Variovorax paradoxus: one gene and its partner. The protein of the gene in region 2 binds, or shares a complex with, the protein of the main gene of each other region. Links are inferred from orthologs where the notes say so. Each region holds a gene or a part of one and is shown on either strand. Other genes may lie near its edges.

The links.
Region 1: the proteins of xseA (region 2) and xseB are in contact, whole or in part, in a cryo-EM structure (PDB 8TXR), measured with the Escherichia coli proteins. The link is inferred for Variovorax paradoxus from one-to-one orthologs.

Annotation. Positions count from the first base shown.
Region 1 is NZ_CP091716.1:2,506,967-2,514,602, forward strand. The notes cover bases 2,477-5,278. They hold xseB (exodeoxyribonuclease VII small subunit), read left to right. Parts: upstream 2,477-3,645; coding sequence 3,646-3,912; downstream 3,913-5,278. Other genes in these bases: L3V85_RS11760 (aromatic ring-hydroxylating oxygenase subunit alpha), read right to left, coding at 2,477-3,417; L3V85_RS11770 (polyprenyl synthetase family protein), read left to right, coding at 3,909-4,832; dxs (1-deoxy-D-xylulose-5-phosphate synthase), read left to right, coding at 4,855-5,278. In the rest of the region: L3V85_RS11745 (DUF2796 domain-containing protein), read right to left, coding at 1-322; L3V85_RS11750 (sulfurtransferase), read right to left, coding at 319-1,227; L3V85_RS11755 (DMT family transporter), read right to left, coding at 1,283-2,215; more of L3V85_RS11760, read right to left, coding at 2,275-2,476; more of dxs, read left to right, coding at 5,279-6,708; L3V85_RS11780 (ABC transporter ATP-binding protein), read right to left, coding at 6,850-7,581; L3V85_RS11785 (ABC transporter ATP-binding protein), read right to left, coding at 7,578-7,636. UniProt on the Escherichia coli protein: Bidirectionally degrades single-stranded DNA into large acid-insoluble oligonucleotides, which are then degraded further into small acid-soluble oligonucleotides.
Region 2 is NZ_CP091716.1:3,703,292-3,709,195, forward strand. The notes cover bases 492-3,428. They hold xseA (exodeoxyribonuclease VII large subunit), read left to right. Parts: upstream 492-1,271; coding sequence 1,272-2,585; downstream 2,586-3,428. Other genes in these bases: L3V85_RS17225 (MotA/TolQ/ExbB proton channel family protein), read right to left, coding at 492-958; L3V85_RS17235 (superoxide dismutase), read left to right, coding at 2,635-3,216; L3V85_RS17240 (DUF192 domain-containing protein), read right to left, coding at 3,286-3,428. In the rest of the region: L3V85_RS17220 (ExbD/TolR family protein), read right to left, coding at 1-306; more of L3V85_RS17225, read right to left, coding at 326-491; more of L3V85_RS17240, read right to left, coding at 3,429-3,744; L3V85_RS17245 (hypothetical protein), read right to left, coding at 3,846-4,040; L3V85_RS17250 (cell envelope biogenesis protein TolA), read right to left, coding at 4,195-4,533; icd (NADP-dependent isocitrate dehydrogenase), read left to right, coding at 4,755-5,904. UniProt on the Escherichia coli protein: Bidirectionally degrades single-stranded DNA into large acid-insoluble oligonucleotides, which are then degraded further into small acid-soluble oligonucleotides.

The DNA.
Region 1 (7,636 bases), 1.2 Mb from region 2 along the record:
GCAGGTCGACCGGGCCCAGCTTGCAGTTGGCGGCCGGATCGACGACGAAGAGCTTGTCGGCCGCGCGCAGCTGCGCGACGGCGTCTTCGACGGTCTTCTTCTCGGCGTCGGTCTTGGGCGCGCGCTCGAAGCCGACGATGTTGTCCAGCGGCGACTCCATGTCGATCACCACCGTGGGGCCGTCGACGGCCACGTCGAGCTTGAGCTGGCCGTGCACATGCGCATGCTGCTGCTGTGCCTGCGCGGAAAGAAAGGGGGCGGCCGCGAACAGCGCGGCTGCGATTGCGAGACCGGTGGTGCGTCGGAGACGGGTGTGCTTCATGGTTCAGCGCCTTGCCGGGTCGGCAGCCCCGGCGTGTTGCTCCATTCGCTCCAGCTGCCGGCATAGAGCGCGGTCGTCCCGAACCCCGCGATCTGCATCGCGAGCAGGTTGGGCACGGCGCTCACGCCACTGCCGCATTGGTGGACGACGGTCGCCGCATCGCGTCCCGCGAGCAGCGCTTCGAACTCGGCACGCAATTGCGATGCCGGCTTGAACTTGCCGTCCGGACCGATGTTCTCGGCGAAGGGCCGGTTCAGAGCCCCGGGGATGTGACCGGCGATCGGGTCCAGAGGTTCCACCTCGCCGCGGTAACGTGCGCCGGCGCGTGCGTCGATCAGGTTCTGGTCAGGCTGGCCGAGCCGGCGCACCACGGTGTCGGTGGTCACGAGCTTCGCGATCGGCTCGCCCGTGACGAAGTTCGACTGGAAGCGCGCGGGCTCCTCGCGGTCGGTCACCTCGCCGCCCGCGGCCTGCCAGGCCTGCAGCCCGCCGTCGAGCACGGCCACCGCGTCGTGGCCCATCCACTTGAGCATCCACCACAGGCGGCCGCAGTAGTTGGCGCCGTTGCGGTCGTACACCACGGCCTGCATGTCGTTGGCGAAGCCGATGCTCGAGAGCCATGCCGCGAACTTCTCGCGGCTCGGCAGCGGGTGGCGGCCGCCCGAGGCGGGTACGCCGTCTTCCTGCGCGGTCACGACTTCGCCGTGGGCGCCGGGCGCGCCGTGCTTCGCGCTGAGGTCGGTGTCGAGGTTGGCGTACAGCGCGCCGGGGATGTGCGCGGCGGCGTATTGCTGCGCGCCGGCTTCGGGCTTCATGAGTTCGAAGCTGCAGTCGAACAGCATGAAAGGCTTGTCGCCGGCCTGCAGTTGCCGCAGTTGCTCGACGCTGACGAGGGTGGTGTACATGGCGTTGTGTCCTTCGTTGCCGGGGCCTGCACAGGCCCGCTTGATCCGATTCAGTTCAATGTTCTTCGGCCGGTGCCTTGGGCACCGCCCGCTGCCGCAACACAGTTGCGGCAATGCCGCTCGCGATGATAAGAGCCATGCCGCCCCAGCCGGCGGCGTCGATGCGGTCGTTGAACAGCACCACGCCGTAGAAGGCCGCGAAGACGATGCCCGAATACTGCAGGTTGGCCACCACCAGCGTACCGGCCTGGGTCTTGGCGGTGGCGTAGGCGCGGGTCATGCACAGCTGTCCGAGGGCGGCGAGCAGGCCGATCGGCAGCAGCCACAGCGCATGCTGCCACGTCCATGAGGCACCGCCCGAAAACCCCGTGGCCGCCGTGGCGAAGGCACCGGCCACGGCCGAGCCGACCGCGAAATAGAACACCGTGCGCAACTCGGGCTCGCCGATGCGCGACAGCGCCACCACCTGCATGTAGGCAAAGGCGGCTGTCAGGCCCGACAGCAGCCCCAGCATGCCCCCGAAGCCTTCGTTGCCGCTGACCGTGGGCTTGAGCATGAGCACGACGCCCGCGAAGCCCGCCAGCACCGTCATGGCCAGCGTGCCCTGCAGCGGCGGGCGCTCGACCCGGCCGTCGCGGCCCGGCACCGGCACCCAGGCCAGCAGCGCGCCGCCGACCAGGAAGGCCGCGACCCACACGCTGCTCATGTAGTTGAGCGTGACGGCGGTGGCCAGCGGCAGGTGGGCAATCGCATAGAACCACGCGCCCAGCGAGATCACGCCGATGGTGCTGCGCCAGGCGTGCATGCCCGGATACCGCGTGGCGAGCGAGACGCCGCGGTTGCGCGCCAGCAGCCACAGGAACACGATGCCGATGAGGCCGCGGCCCAGCACCATCTCGCCGCTGTTGAACCACTCCGAGGCGATCTTCACGACCACGCTCATCGTGGCGAACAGAAAGGCCCCCAGCACCATCCACAGCGCTTGCATCGTTTTGAATCCGGATCAGGAAAAAAGAAAGCCCCGGCTGATGCGGGGCGGGTCGGGGCTCAGGCCGGTTGTTGCATGGCAGCTCTGTACCACTCGTGGAACTGCTGCATGCCGTCTTCCATGGGGCTCTGGTAGGGGCCGGTCTCGTTGTCGCCGCGCAGCATGAGCGCGCGGCGGCCGGCGTCCATGCGCTCGGCGATCTCGTCGTCTTCCACGCAGGTTTCCATGTAGGCGGCCTGCTGGGCCTCGACGAACTCGCGCTCGAAGGCGACGATTTCCTCGGGGTAGAAGAACTCGACCATGTTCAGCGTCTTCGTCGGGCTCACCGGGTGCAGGGTCGACACGGTGAGCACGTGCGGATACCACTCGACCATCACGTGCGGGTAGTAAGTGAGCCAGATGGCGCCGTACTTCGGCGGCTTGCCGTCGCGGTACTTGAGCAACTGCTCCTGCCATTTCTGGTAGACCGGGCTGCCCGCGCGGCCCAGACGGTTGGCCACGCCCACCGTCTGCACCGAATAGCGGGGCTTGAACTCCCAGCGCAGGTCGTCGCAGGTGACGAAGCTGCCCAGGCCCGGATGGAACGGGCCGACGTGGTAGTCCTCGAGGTAGACCTCGATGAAGGTCTTCCAGTTGTAGTTGCACTCGTGCAGCTCGACGCGGTCGAGCGCGTAGCCCGAGAAGTCGAGATCGGCCTGCGGGCCGAGGCCGGCCATGTCGGCCGCCACGTCGGGGCCCGAGCCGTCGGCGTTCTTCTCGAACAGAAGGCCGTTCCATTCGGTCAGCGGGTAGTTGTGCAGGTTCAGGCAGGGGTCCTGCTCGAAGTGCGGCGCGCCGATCAGGGTGCCGGTGGTGCGCGAGTCGCTCGCGGCGTAGGTCCAGCGGTGCAGCGGGCACACGATGTTGCCGCCGGTCTGGCTGTCGAGCTGGCCCCGGCCCTTCAGGATCAGGGCCTGGCGGTGGCGGCAGACGTTGGAGATCAGCTCCACGCCCTTGGGCGTGTGGACCAGCGCGCGGCCCTGGTGCTCCTGCGGCAGGGTGTGGAAGTTGCCCTGTTCGGGCACGGCCAGGCGATGGCCGACGTAGCGGGGCCCTCGCGCGAAAAGGTTTTGCATTTCGCGGGCATAGAGCGCCTCGTCGAAATACGCGGAAACTGGAAGTTGGCTCGCGGCCTGCTGCAGTTGAAGACTTAAATCAGACATGGAGGACCTGACCAAGCTCCCCACAGGGAGAAAAGGAAAAAGAACGGAAAAGCGCCGCCTGGATGGCTCGGCGGCCCGAAGAATGTGCTGGCGTTGCCAACGAGAGAAGTTCGCATTGTACCCGGGGGGCATCTTTTGGCGCGGCTTGCGGCGGGGTGGTCCGCAGGCGGTGGCCGTTTGTTCCCGTCCCCGTCCTAAAATGCCCGGTTTCACCCACGTTTCGCTTGCATGCCCAAGGTGCCCACCCCTTCCTCGTCCAGCCCGGCGGCAACGCCTGATACGGGCCCGCTGCCCGCCAGTTACGAAGCCGGGCTCCAGGAGCTGGAACAACTGGTTGCGGAACTCGAATCAGGCCAGCTCCCCCTCGACCAGCTGCTCGTCAGCTACCAGCGCGGTGCCGTGCTGCTCGCCTTCTGCCGCGACAAGCTGCAGGCGGTCGAAGACCAGATCAAGGTGCTCGATGCGGGCAGCCTGAAGGTCTGGACTTCCGAATGAGCACGGCCACGACGGCGGCTCCCCCCCGGTGGGACGCAAAGACCCTGGCCGCCTGGTGTGATCCGCATCTGGCGAACGTCGAGTCGGCGCTGTCGCGCTGGGTCGGCGTCGACGCCCCCGTGCTGCTGGGCGACGCCATGCGCTATGCCGTGCTCGACGGCGGCAAGCGCCTGCGGCCCCTGCTGGTGCTGGCCGCGAGCGAAGCCGTTGGCGGCAATAAGGCCGCCGCGCTGCGCGCCGCCTGCGCCACCGAGCTGATCCACGCCTATTCCCTCGTGCACGACGACCTGCCGTGCATGGACAACGACGTGCTGCGCCGCGGCAAGCCCACGGTCCACGTCAAGTTCGGCGAAGCCGACGCCCTGCTGGCCGGCGACGCGCTGCAGGCCCTGGCCTTCGAGCTGCTCACACCCGAAGACGACGAGATTCCCGCCGCCACCCAGGCCCTGCTGTGCCGCCTGCTCGCGCGTGCCGCGGGCAGCCAGGGCATGGCCGGCGGCCAGGCCATCGACCTGGCCAGCGTGGGCATTGCGCTCGACGAGACGCGTCTGCGCGAAATGCACCGCCTGAAGACCGGCGCGCTGCTGCAGGGCAGCGTCGAGATGGGCGCCGCCTGCGGCAGCGTGACGCCGGACGCCCTGGCCGCGCTGCGCGACTACGGCGCCGCCATCGGCCTGGCGTTCCAGGTGGTCGACGACATCCTCGACGTCACGGCCGACTCGCAAACCCTGGGCAAGACCGCCGGCAAGGACGCCGCGGCCGACAAGCCCACCTACGTATCGCTGCTCGGCCTCGACGGCGCACGCGCCCAGGCCCGGCAACTGCTGGCCGATGCGCTCGCCGCGCTGGAAAAGAGCGGCCTGGCCGACACCTCGGCCCTGCGCGCGCTCGCCCACATGGTGGTCGACCGCGACCGCTGAGAGAAAAAGAAAACACCTCCCCATGGCTGCTCCGCTGCTTCCCACACTCCATGACCCCGCGCCGATCCGCAAATACGACCGGACCCAGCTGCGCCAGCTGTCCGACGAGGTGCGCGCCTGCGTGCTCGACAACGTGTCGCGCACCGGCGGCCACCTGAGTTCGAACCTCGGCACGGTCGAGCTGACGGTCGCGCTGCATCACGTGTTCAACACGCCGCACGACCGGCTGGTGTGGGACGTGGGCCACCAGACCTATCCGCACAAGATCCTCACCGGCCGGCGCGAGCGCATGCCCACGCTTCGGCAGATCGGCGGCATCTCGGGCTTTCCGCAGCGCAGCGAGAGCGAGTACGACACCTTCGGCACCGCCCATTCGTCGACCAGCATCTCGGCGGCGCTGGGCATGGCCATGGCCGCCAAGCAGAAGGGCGAGGACCGCCACACGGTGGCCATCATCGGCGACGGCGCGCTCACGGCCGGCATGGCCTTCGAGGCGCTGAACAACGCGGGCGTGTGCGACTGCAAGCTGCTCGTGATCCTGAACGACAACGACATGTCGATCAGCCCGCCGGTGGGCGCGCTCAACCGCTACCTCGCGCAGTTGATGAGCGGCAACTTCTACGCCGCCGCCAAGAGCGTGGGCAAGAGCGTGCTGCGCAATGCACCGCCGCTGTTCGAGCTGGCCAAGCGGCTGGAGCAGCATGCCAAGGGCATGGTCGTGCCGGCCACGCTGTTCGAGCAGTTCGGCTTCAACTACGTGGGCCCGATCGACGGCCACGACCTCGATTCGCTGGTGCCCACGCTGGAGAACCTCAAGCACCTGGAAGGCCCGCAGTTCCTGCACGTGGTCACCAGGAAGGGGCAGGGCTACAAGCTGGCCGAGGCCGACCCCGTGGCCTACCACGGCCCCGGCAAGTTCGACCCGCAGGTGGGGCTGGTCAAGTCCACCGCCCCCGCCAAGCAGACCTTCACGCAGGTGTTCGGCCAGTGGCTGTGCGACACGGCGGCCGCCGACGGCCGGCTGGTGGGCATCACGCCAGCGATGCGCGAAGGCTCGGGGCTCGTGGAGTTCGAAAAGCGCTTCCCCGCCCGTTACTACGACGTCGGCATCGCCGAGCAGCACGCCGTGACCTTCGCCGCCGGCCTGGCCTGCGAAGGCCTGAAGCCGGTGGTCGCGATCTACTCGACCTTCCTGCAGCGCGCCTACGACCAACTGATCCACGACGTGGCGATCCAGAACCTGCCGGTGGTGTTCGCGCTCGACCGCGCGGGCCTGGTCGGTGCCGACGGCGCGACGCACGCGGGTGCCTACGACATCCCGTTCCTGCGCTGTATTCCGAACATGAGCATCGCGTGCCCGGCCGACGAGCGCGAGTGCCGCCAACTGCTGACCAGCGCCTACGAGCAGAGCCACCCGGTGGCGGTGCGCTATCCGCGTGGCGCGGGTGCCGGCGTCGCGCCGCATCTCACGCTGGACGCGCTGCCCCTGGGCAAGGGCGAGATCCGCCGCGAAGGCAAGCGCATCGCGATCCTCGCCTTCGGCACGCTGCTGTATCCGGCGCTCGCGGCCGCCGAGTCGCTCGACGCGACGGTGGTCAACATGCGCTGGGCCAAGCCGCTGGACGTCGAACTGCTGCTGCAGGTCGCGCGCTCGCACGATGCCATCGTGACGCTGGAAGAGGGTGCCATCATGGGCGGCGCCGGCAGCGCGGTGCTCGAGGCGCTGCAGGCTGCGAACGTGCTGAAGCCGGTGCTGCAGCTGGGCCTGCCCGACCAGTTCATCGAGCATGGCGATCCGGCGAAGCTGCTGGCCGGCATCGGGCTCGATGCGGCGGGTATCGAGGCCTCGATCGTCGAGCGCTTCGGCAAGGCCTGAGTCTTCGGTCTTGCTCCTTCCCCCGCTGGGGGAAGGCTGGGATGGGGGCAAGCGGCTTTAAAAATGCCGCCGCGGTTCAAAGGCCGCCGTGCCCCCACCCCGACCCTCCCCCAGCGGGGGAGGGAGGAATACCAAAGAGCGTCAGCTCCCCAGGTACGCGTCCTGCACCTTCGGATTGCCCAGCAATTCTCGCCCGGTGCCAGACAGCACGATGCTGCCCGTCTCGATCACATAGGCCCGGTCGGCGATCTTCAGCGCCTGGCGCACGTTCTGCTCCACCAGGAAGATCGTCAGCCCCTGCTTGTTGATCTCGCGCAGCGTGCGGAAGATGTCCTGCACGATGATCGGCGCCAGGCCCATCGAGGGCTCGTCCAGCAGCAGCACGCGCGGCTTGGCCATCAGGGCCCGGCCGATGGCCAGCATCTGCTGCTCGCCGCCCGAGAGGTTGCCGGCCAGGCCGTCGGCCCGGTCCTTCAGCACCGGGAAGAGGGTGTAGATGCGTTCCAGGTCGGCAGCGCGCGCGGCCGCGCCGTCGCGGCGCGTGTAGGCGCCCAGCTCCAGGTTGTCGCGCACCGTGAGCGTGGTCAGCGTGGCGCGGCCTTCGGCCACCTGCACCACGCCGCCGGCCACGATCTTGTGGGGCGACAGCGCGGTGATGTCCTGGCCCGCGAAAGTCACGCGCCCGGAGGCCTTCTTCACCAGCCCCGACAGCGCCAGCAGCGTGGTCGACTTGCCCGCGCCGTTGGCGCCGACCAGCGTGGTGATCTGCCCTTCGTGCAGCTCGAAGTCGATGCCCTTGACCGCCTGCACATGGCCGAAGTTCACCTTCAGGTCCTGCACCTGCAGCAATGGGGTCGTCGTGCCGGCGCTCATGCCGCGGTCTCCTGGTCGTTCGTGGCTTCGTCGTCTTCGCGGCCGAGGTAGGCCT
Region 2 (5,904 bases):
GATCACCACGCTGTCCTTGCCGCCGGTGGCAGCGGCGGCGAGCGCGGCTGCCACGGCCTCGACGTTGCGGTCGGCCACGGGCGTCTTGTTGATCGAATAGCGACCGTCGGCCGACACCGCCACGATCACTTCCTTGGGATAGTCGCGCTGCGCGTCGACGTCCGCGGTCGGCAGCCGCAGCTGCATTTCGGTGAACTTGCTGTACGTGGTCGACAGCATCAGGAAGATCAGGATCACCAGCAGCACGTCGATGAACGGGATCAGGTTGATCTCCGGCTCGTCGCGCGCACCGTGGCGGAACTGCATGCGGCCTCGGGTCATGGCGTCACTTGCGCAGAGCGTTCAGATGGCGGGCGAAGCGCTCGCCGGACAGCTCGAGATTCAGCAGGTATTCGTCGACCCGGCTGCGGAAGTAGCGCCAGAAAATGAGCGTCGGAATCGCCACGATCAGGCCGAATGCCGTGTTGTACAGCGCGATCGAGATGCCGTGCGCCAGTTGCGCCGGGTTGCCCGAGCCCACCGCGCCACTGCCGGGCGACTGCGAGCCGAAGATCTCGATCATGCCGATCACCGTGCCCAGAAGGCCCAGCAACGGGGCTGCGGAGGCGATGGTGGCCAGGGCAGGCAGGTAACGCTCCAGCTTGTGCGCCACAGTGCGGCCCGAGGCCTCCATGGCGGCGCGCAGGTCGTCTTCGGTGCAGCGTGGGTTGGCGTTCAGTGCGCGCAGGCCGGCGGCCAGCACCTGGCCGAGCATCGAGTTGCGTTCGAGCTTGGTCACAACGTCAGGACCAGGAATGGCTCCCTGCGACACCGTGATGGTCTCGTCGAGCAGCTTCGGCGGCAGTACCCTCACGGTCTTCAGACTCGTGAAACGTTCTATAACCAGCGCGAGCGCAATGACCGAACAAGCGAGCAAGGGCCAGATCGGCCAACCCGCGGCAACTATGATGGAAAACAAGAAAATCCTCCGGCCCGTAGACTGCAAATGCGCGGCGATTATCCACTGAGCCCACCATCGGCACGCGCCTTGTTTTGGTGTCGGCAAGGACGCACAGATTCTGTGGATAACTTTGTGACTAACCTGCTGCGCTACGTGTCCGAACCCGCATGGGATGGGCTTTTCGTTAGAACGACTGAATTTTGAGCAGCACTTTTTTCAATGAAATCAATGGCTTGCACGGAGAACCGTGCACCCGTCCCGCTTCAGGGGCGGGCGACAGGGGGCGGGCCGCCCGTTGTGGAAGAGTGGCATCTGGCCGAGCGTGCTCTTCGTGAGCGTGCGTGACATGAATTCCGCGCCGGGCCCGCGCGTCTGGGCCGTCGGAGCCTTGTGCCATGCGGTTGCCGACGCGCTCGACGCGCGTTTCAACCCGGTCACGGTGCGCGGCGAAATCTCCGGTTTTTCTCGCGCCTCTAGTGGACATTGTTACTTCGCCCTGAAGGACGAGTCGGGTCAACTGCGCTGCGCGATGTTCCGCCGCGCCGCGGGGCTGCTCGATTTTTCGCCGCGCGACGGCGACCAGGTCGAGGTGCGCGGCCGACTCGCGGTGTACGAACCGCGCGGCGATCTTCAACTTGTTGTCGAGAGCTTGCGGCGCGCGGGGCAGGGCGCCCTGTTCGAGCAGTTCATGCAGCGCAAGGCGCGGCTCGAAGCCGAAGGGCTGTTCGATCCGGCGCGCAAGCGTGCCTTGCCTACCATGCCGCGCGCGGTGGGCGTCGTCACGTCGCTCGGAGCGGCTGCATTGCATGACGTCGTGACGGCACTGCGACGCCGCGTACCGCACATTCCCGTGGTGCTGGCGCCTGCCGCCGTGCAGGGGGCGAATGCGCCGGGCGAACTCGTTCGCGCGCTGCATTCGCTTTATGCGCTCGAGCCGGCGGTCGACGTGATCTTGCTGGTGCGCGGCGGTGGCTCGATCGAAGACCTGTGGGCGTTCAACGACGAGGCCCTGGCACGCACGATCGTGCAGAGCCCGGTCCCGGTGATCAGCGGCGTGGGGCATGAGACAGACTTCACCATCGCCGATTTCTGCGCCGACCTGCGCGCGCCCACGCCGACCGCGGCGGCGGAACTCGTCAGCGCGCCGCGCGACCTGTGGCTCGGCGCGCTCGACCTGCTCGACGAACGGCTCAGCGACTCGCTGGGTGGTCGGCTCGATGTACTTGGGCAGCGGCTCGACCAGGCGGCGGGGCGGCTCGGCCGTCCTTCGAACCTCGTGACGCGCCAGCAACTTCGCCTGGCGCACCATGCGCAGCGCCTTCAGTACGCGATGCGGTCGAAGCGCGAACGCCTGGCTCAGGCGCCGCGTGCAATGGCTGCCGACTTTCCGTCGAAGCTAGAGCGTGCAGTGACGCAACGCCACGATCGGCTGGAGCGCGTGGCCCTGCGCTGGCGGCTGCTCGATCCGGCATTGGTCTTGCAACGCGGCTACGCCTGGCTCACGGATGCGGATGGCCGCGCGGTCGTCAGCGCGAAGCAATTGGCACCGGGAGATGCGGTCGTGGCGCGGCTTGCCGACGGCGAAGTCGACATGACCGTCTCGCCGGGCGGCGTGACGGGAACACGTCCGACGCGACCTCAATAATTAATTCCTAGAATCCACGATTCCCACAACCAACCCACGAGAAAAAACCATGGAACATGTGCTCCCACCCCTGCCGTACGCACTCGACGCACTGGCACCCGAGTATTCGAAGGAAACCCTCGAGTACCACTACGGCAAGCACCACAACGCCTACGTGGTGAACCTCAACAACCTGCAAAAGGGCACCGAATTCGAAGCGATGACGCTCGAAGAGATCGTCAAGAAGTCCAGCGGCGGCATCTACAACAACGCCGCCCAGATCTGGAACCACACCTTCTTCTGGAACTGCATGAAGCCGCAAGGCGGCGGTGCTCCCAGCGGCGCGCTGGCCAAGGCCATCGAAGCCAAGTGGGGCAGCTACGACGCTTTCAAGGAAGCTTTCGTGAAGTCGGCCGTGGGTAACTTCGGCTCGGGCTGGACCTGGCTGGTGAAGAAGGCCGACGGCTCTGTGGACATCGTGAACACCGGCGCCGCCGGCACGCCGCTGACCACTGCCGACACCGCGCTGCTGACCGTGGACGTCTGGGAACACGCCTACTACATCGACTACCGCAACCTGCGCCCGAAGTTCGTCGAGACCTTCCTGGCCAAGCTGGCCAACTGGGATTTCGCGGCCAAGAACTTCGGCTGAGCCCTGGTTTTGCAATGAAAAAAGCCGACCCTCGGGTCGGCTTTTTTGCGGGCTGGAGGCGGCAGAAACTCAGCGCTTGGTGGCTGTGAACAGCTCGCCGCCGAGCTTCGCGCCCTTCTTGATGTTCTTCTTGGCGAACCAGCCCTGATTCATCTCGAGCACGTAACGCACGGGCTCGAGCGAGCAGTGCGAGTTCTCGGTCATGGGCTGCATGTCGACCAGATTGACGATGCGGCCGTCATCGGCCACGAAGGCGGCGGTCAACGGCAGGATCGTGTTGCGCATCCAGAAGCATTGCGTGGCGGGCTGCTCGAACACGAAGATCATGCCTTCAGCCTGGGGCATTTCCTTGCGGAACATGAGACCGATCTCGCGTTGCAAAGGGGTCTGCGCGATCTGCGTATCGATCTTGTAGAGGCCGACCGACAGCTGCGTGCGCGGCAGATCGGTCTGGGGTTGCTGCTGGGCATGCGCCGACATCATGAAGGACGCGGACACGAGGAGCAGGGCGGCTAGACGCTGGAACATCGGACGACTCTTTCAGGGCGGGGACTGGGTGGGTCCGGCCTCAACCAAATATGCAAACAAAAATGCCCGCTGATGCGGGCATTGCCGGTGAGCGCGAAAGCTTACACCTTCTTGGAAGCGGCCGTGTGAGCCTTGGCGACGTGGCGAACCTTGTGCTTCTTGGCTGCTGCGTGCTTCTTGGCGGTGTGCTTGGCAACCTTGGGAGCGGCGGGAGCAGCTGCGGTGGGTTCGGCTTGTTGAGCGAAGGCACCGGCGGCGAAGAGACCGGCGATCAGGGCTGCGAGCAGCTTGTTCATTTGAAATCCTTTGAAATTCGTTGATTTGGACAGCCCTCCCTGCGGAGGTAGACATTCAACGGAGGCAGCTTCCGGCGGTTGACAGTCAATTGCAGTCCGCGGACGAAAAAAAAGCGCTCCGAAGAGCGCTCTTTTTTCGAGGGGCTGGGCCGACTTACTTGGCGCCTGCCATGTCAGGCGTGCCGCCTTGGGTCGACTTGCGCTTCACGCTGCCGTCCTTGTTGCGACGACGTTGGTCGCGGGTGCTGGCGCGCTTTTCGCCGGAAGCAGCAGCCTTGTCGGCACCGATGGCGCCGCCTTCGGGCGTCTTGACTTCGTCGCCAGCGGCAGCCTTCACTTGGCCAGCGGGCTTGGCAGCCTTCTTGGCTTCGGCACGTTGCTGCGACTTGCTGTTCGTGGCGTTCCCTTGTTCGGGCGTGGTGCCAGCCGGGTTTTGGGCGTAGGCGCCAGCGGCAAACAGGCCAGCGATCATGACTGCGAGAATTTTGCTCATTGAGATTCCTCTATTCGAGAATTGATTGGAAACGCCTCCCGGCGAGCAGAAGGTCAGCCACTAACGAGGCCATTGGCCTGATGGTTGACAAACCCTCGCTGATGGGTTGCGTCTAAAATGTACAGCGATTTGTTCGCGTCCTGTACAGCGATTCCTCGCGGCTGTCTGAATTCGCTGACACTCGTCAAAATTACGCCACTCCCCCGGAGCCCAACCCCCTCATGTCCAGCTATCAGCACATCAACGTCCCGACCGAAGGTCAGAAGATCACGGTCAACGCTGACAACACCCTCAATGTGCCTGACCAACCGATCATTCCTTTCATCGAAGGCGACGGGACCGGACTGGACATCACGCCGGTGATGCTGAAAGTGGTGGACGCCGCAGTGGCCAAGGCCTACGGCGGCAAGAAGAAGATTCACTGGATGGAGGTCTATGCAGGGGAGAAGTCGACCAAGGTCTACGGCCCCGACGTCTGGCTTCCCGAAGAAACGCTGCAGGCCGTGCGCGACTACGTGATCTCCATCAAAGGCCCGCTCACCACGCCCGTCGGCGGTGGCATCCGCTCGCTGAACGTCGCGCTGCGCCAGGAACTGGACCTCTACGTTTGCCTGCGTCCCATCCGGTACTTCGATGGCGTGCCCAGCCCGGTGCGCGAGCCGCACAAGACCAACATGGTGATCTTCCGCGAGAACTCGGAAGACATCTATGCAGGCATCGAGTTCGAAGCCGAAAGCGACAAGGCCAAGAAGCTCATCAAGTTCCTGCAGGACGAAATGGGCGTCAAGAAGATCCGTTTTCCGGACACCTCGGGCATCGGCGTCAAGCCCGTGTCGATCGAAGGCACCGAGCGCCTCGTGCGCAAGGCGCTGCAATACGCCATCGACAACGACAAGTCCAGCGTGACCATCGTCCACAAGGGCAACATCATGAAGTTCACCGAAGGTGGCTTCCGTGACTGGGCCTACAACCTGGCAGCCAAGGAGTTCGGCGCAGAGCTGGTCGACGGCGGGCCATGGATGAAGTTCAAGAACCCGAGGACGGGCAAGGACATCACCGTCAAGGACAGCATCGCCGACGCGTTCCTGCAGCAGATCCTTTTGCGCCCCGCGGAGTACAGCGTGATTGCCACGCTCAACCTCAACGGCGACTACGTGTCCGACGCATTGGCCGCGCAGGTCGGCGGCATCGGCATTGCGCCGGGCGCGAACCTGAGCGACACGGTCGCGATGTTCGAAGCCACCCACGGCACGGCGCCCAAGTACGCAGGCAAGGACTACGTGAACCCGGGCTCGGAGATCCTCTCGGCTGAAATGATGTTGCGCCACATGGGCTGGACCGAAGCCGCCGACCTGATCATCAGCTCGATGG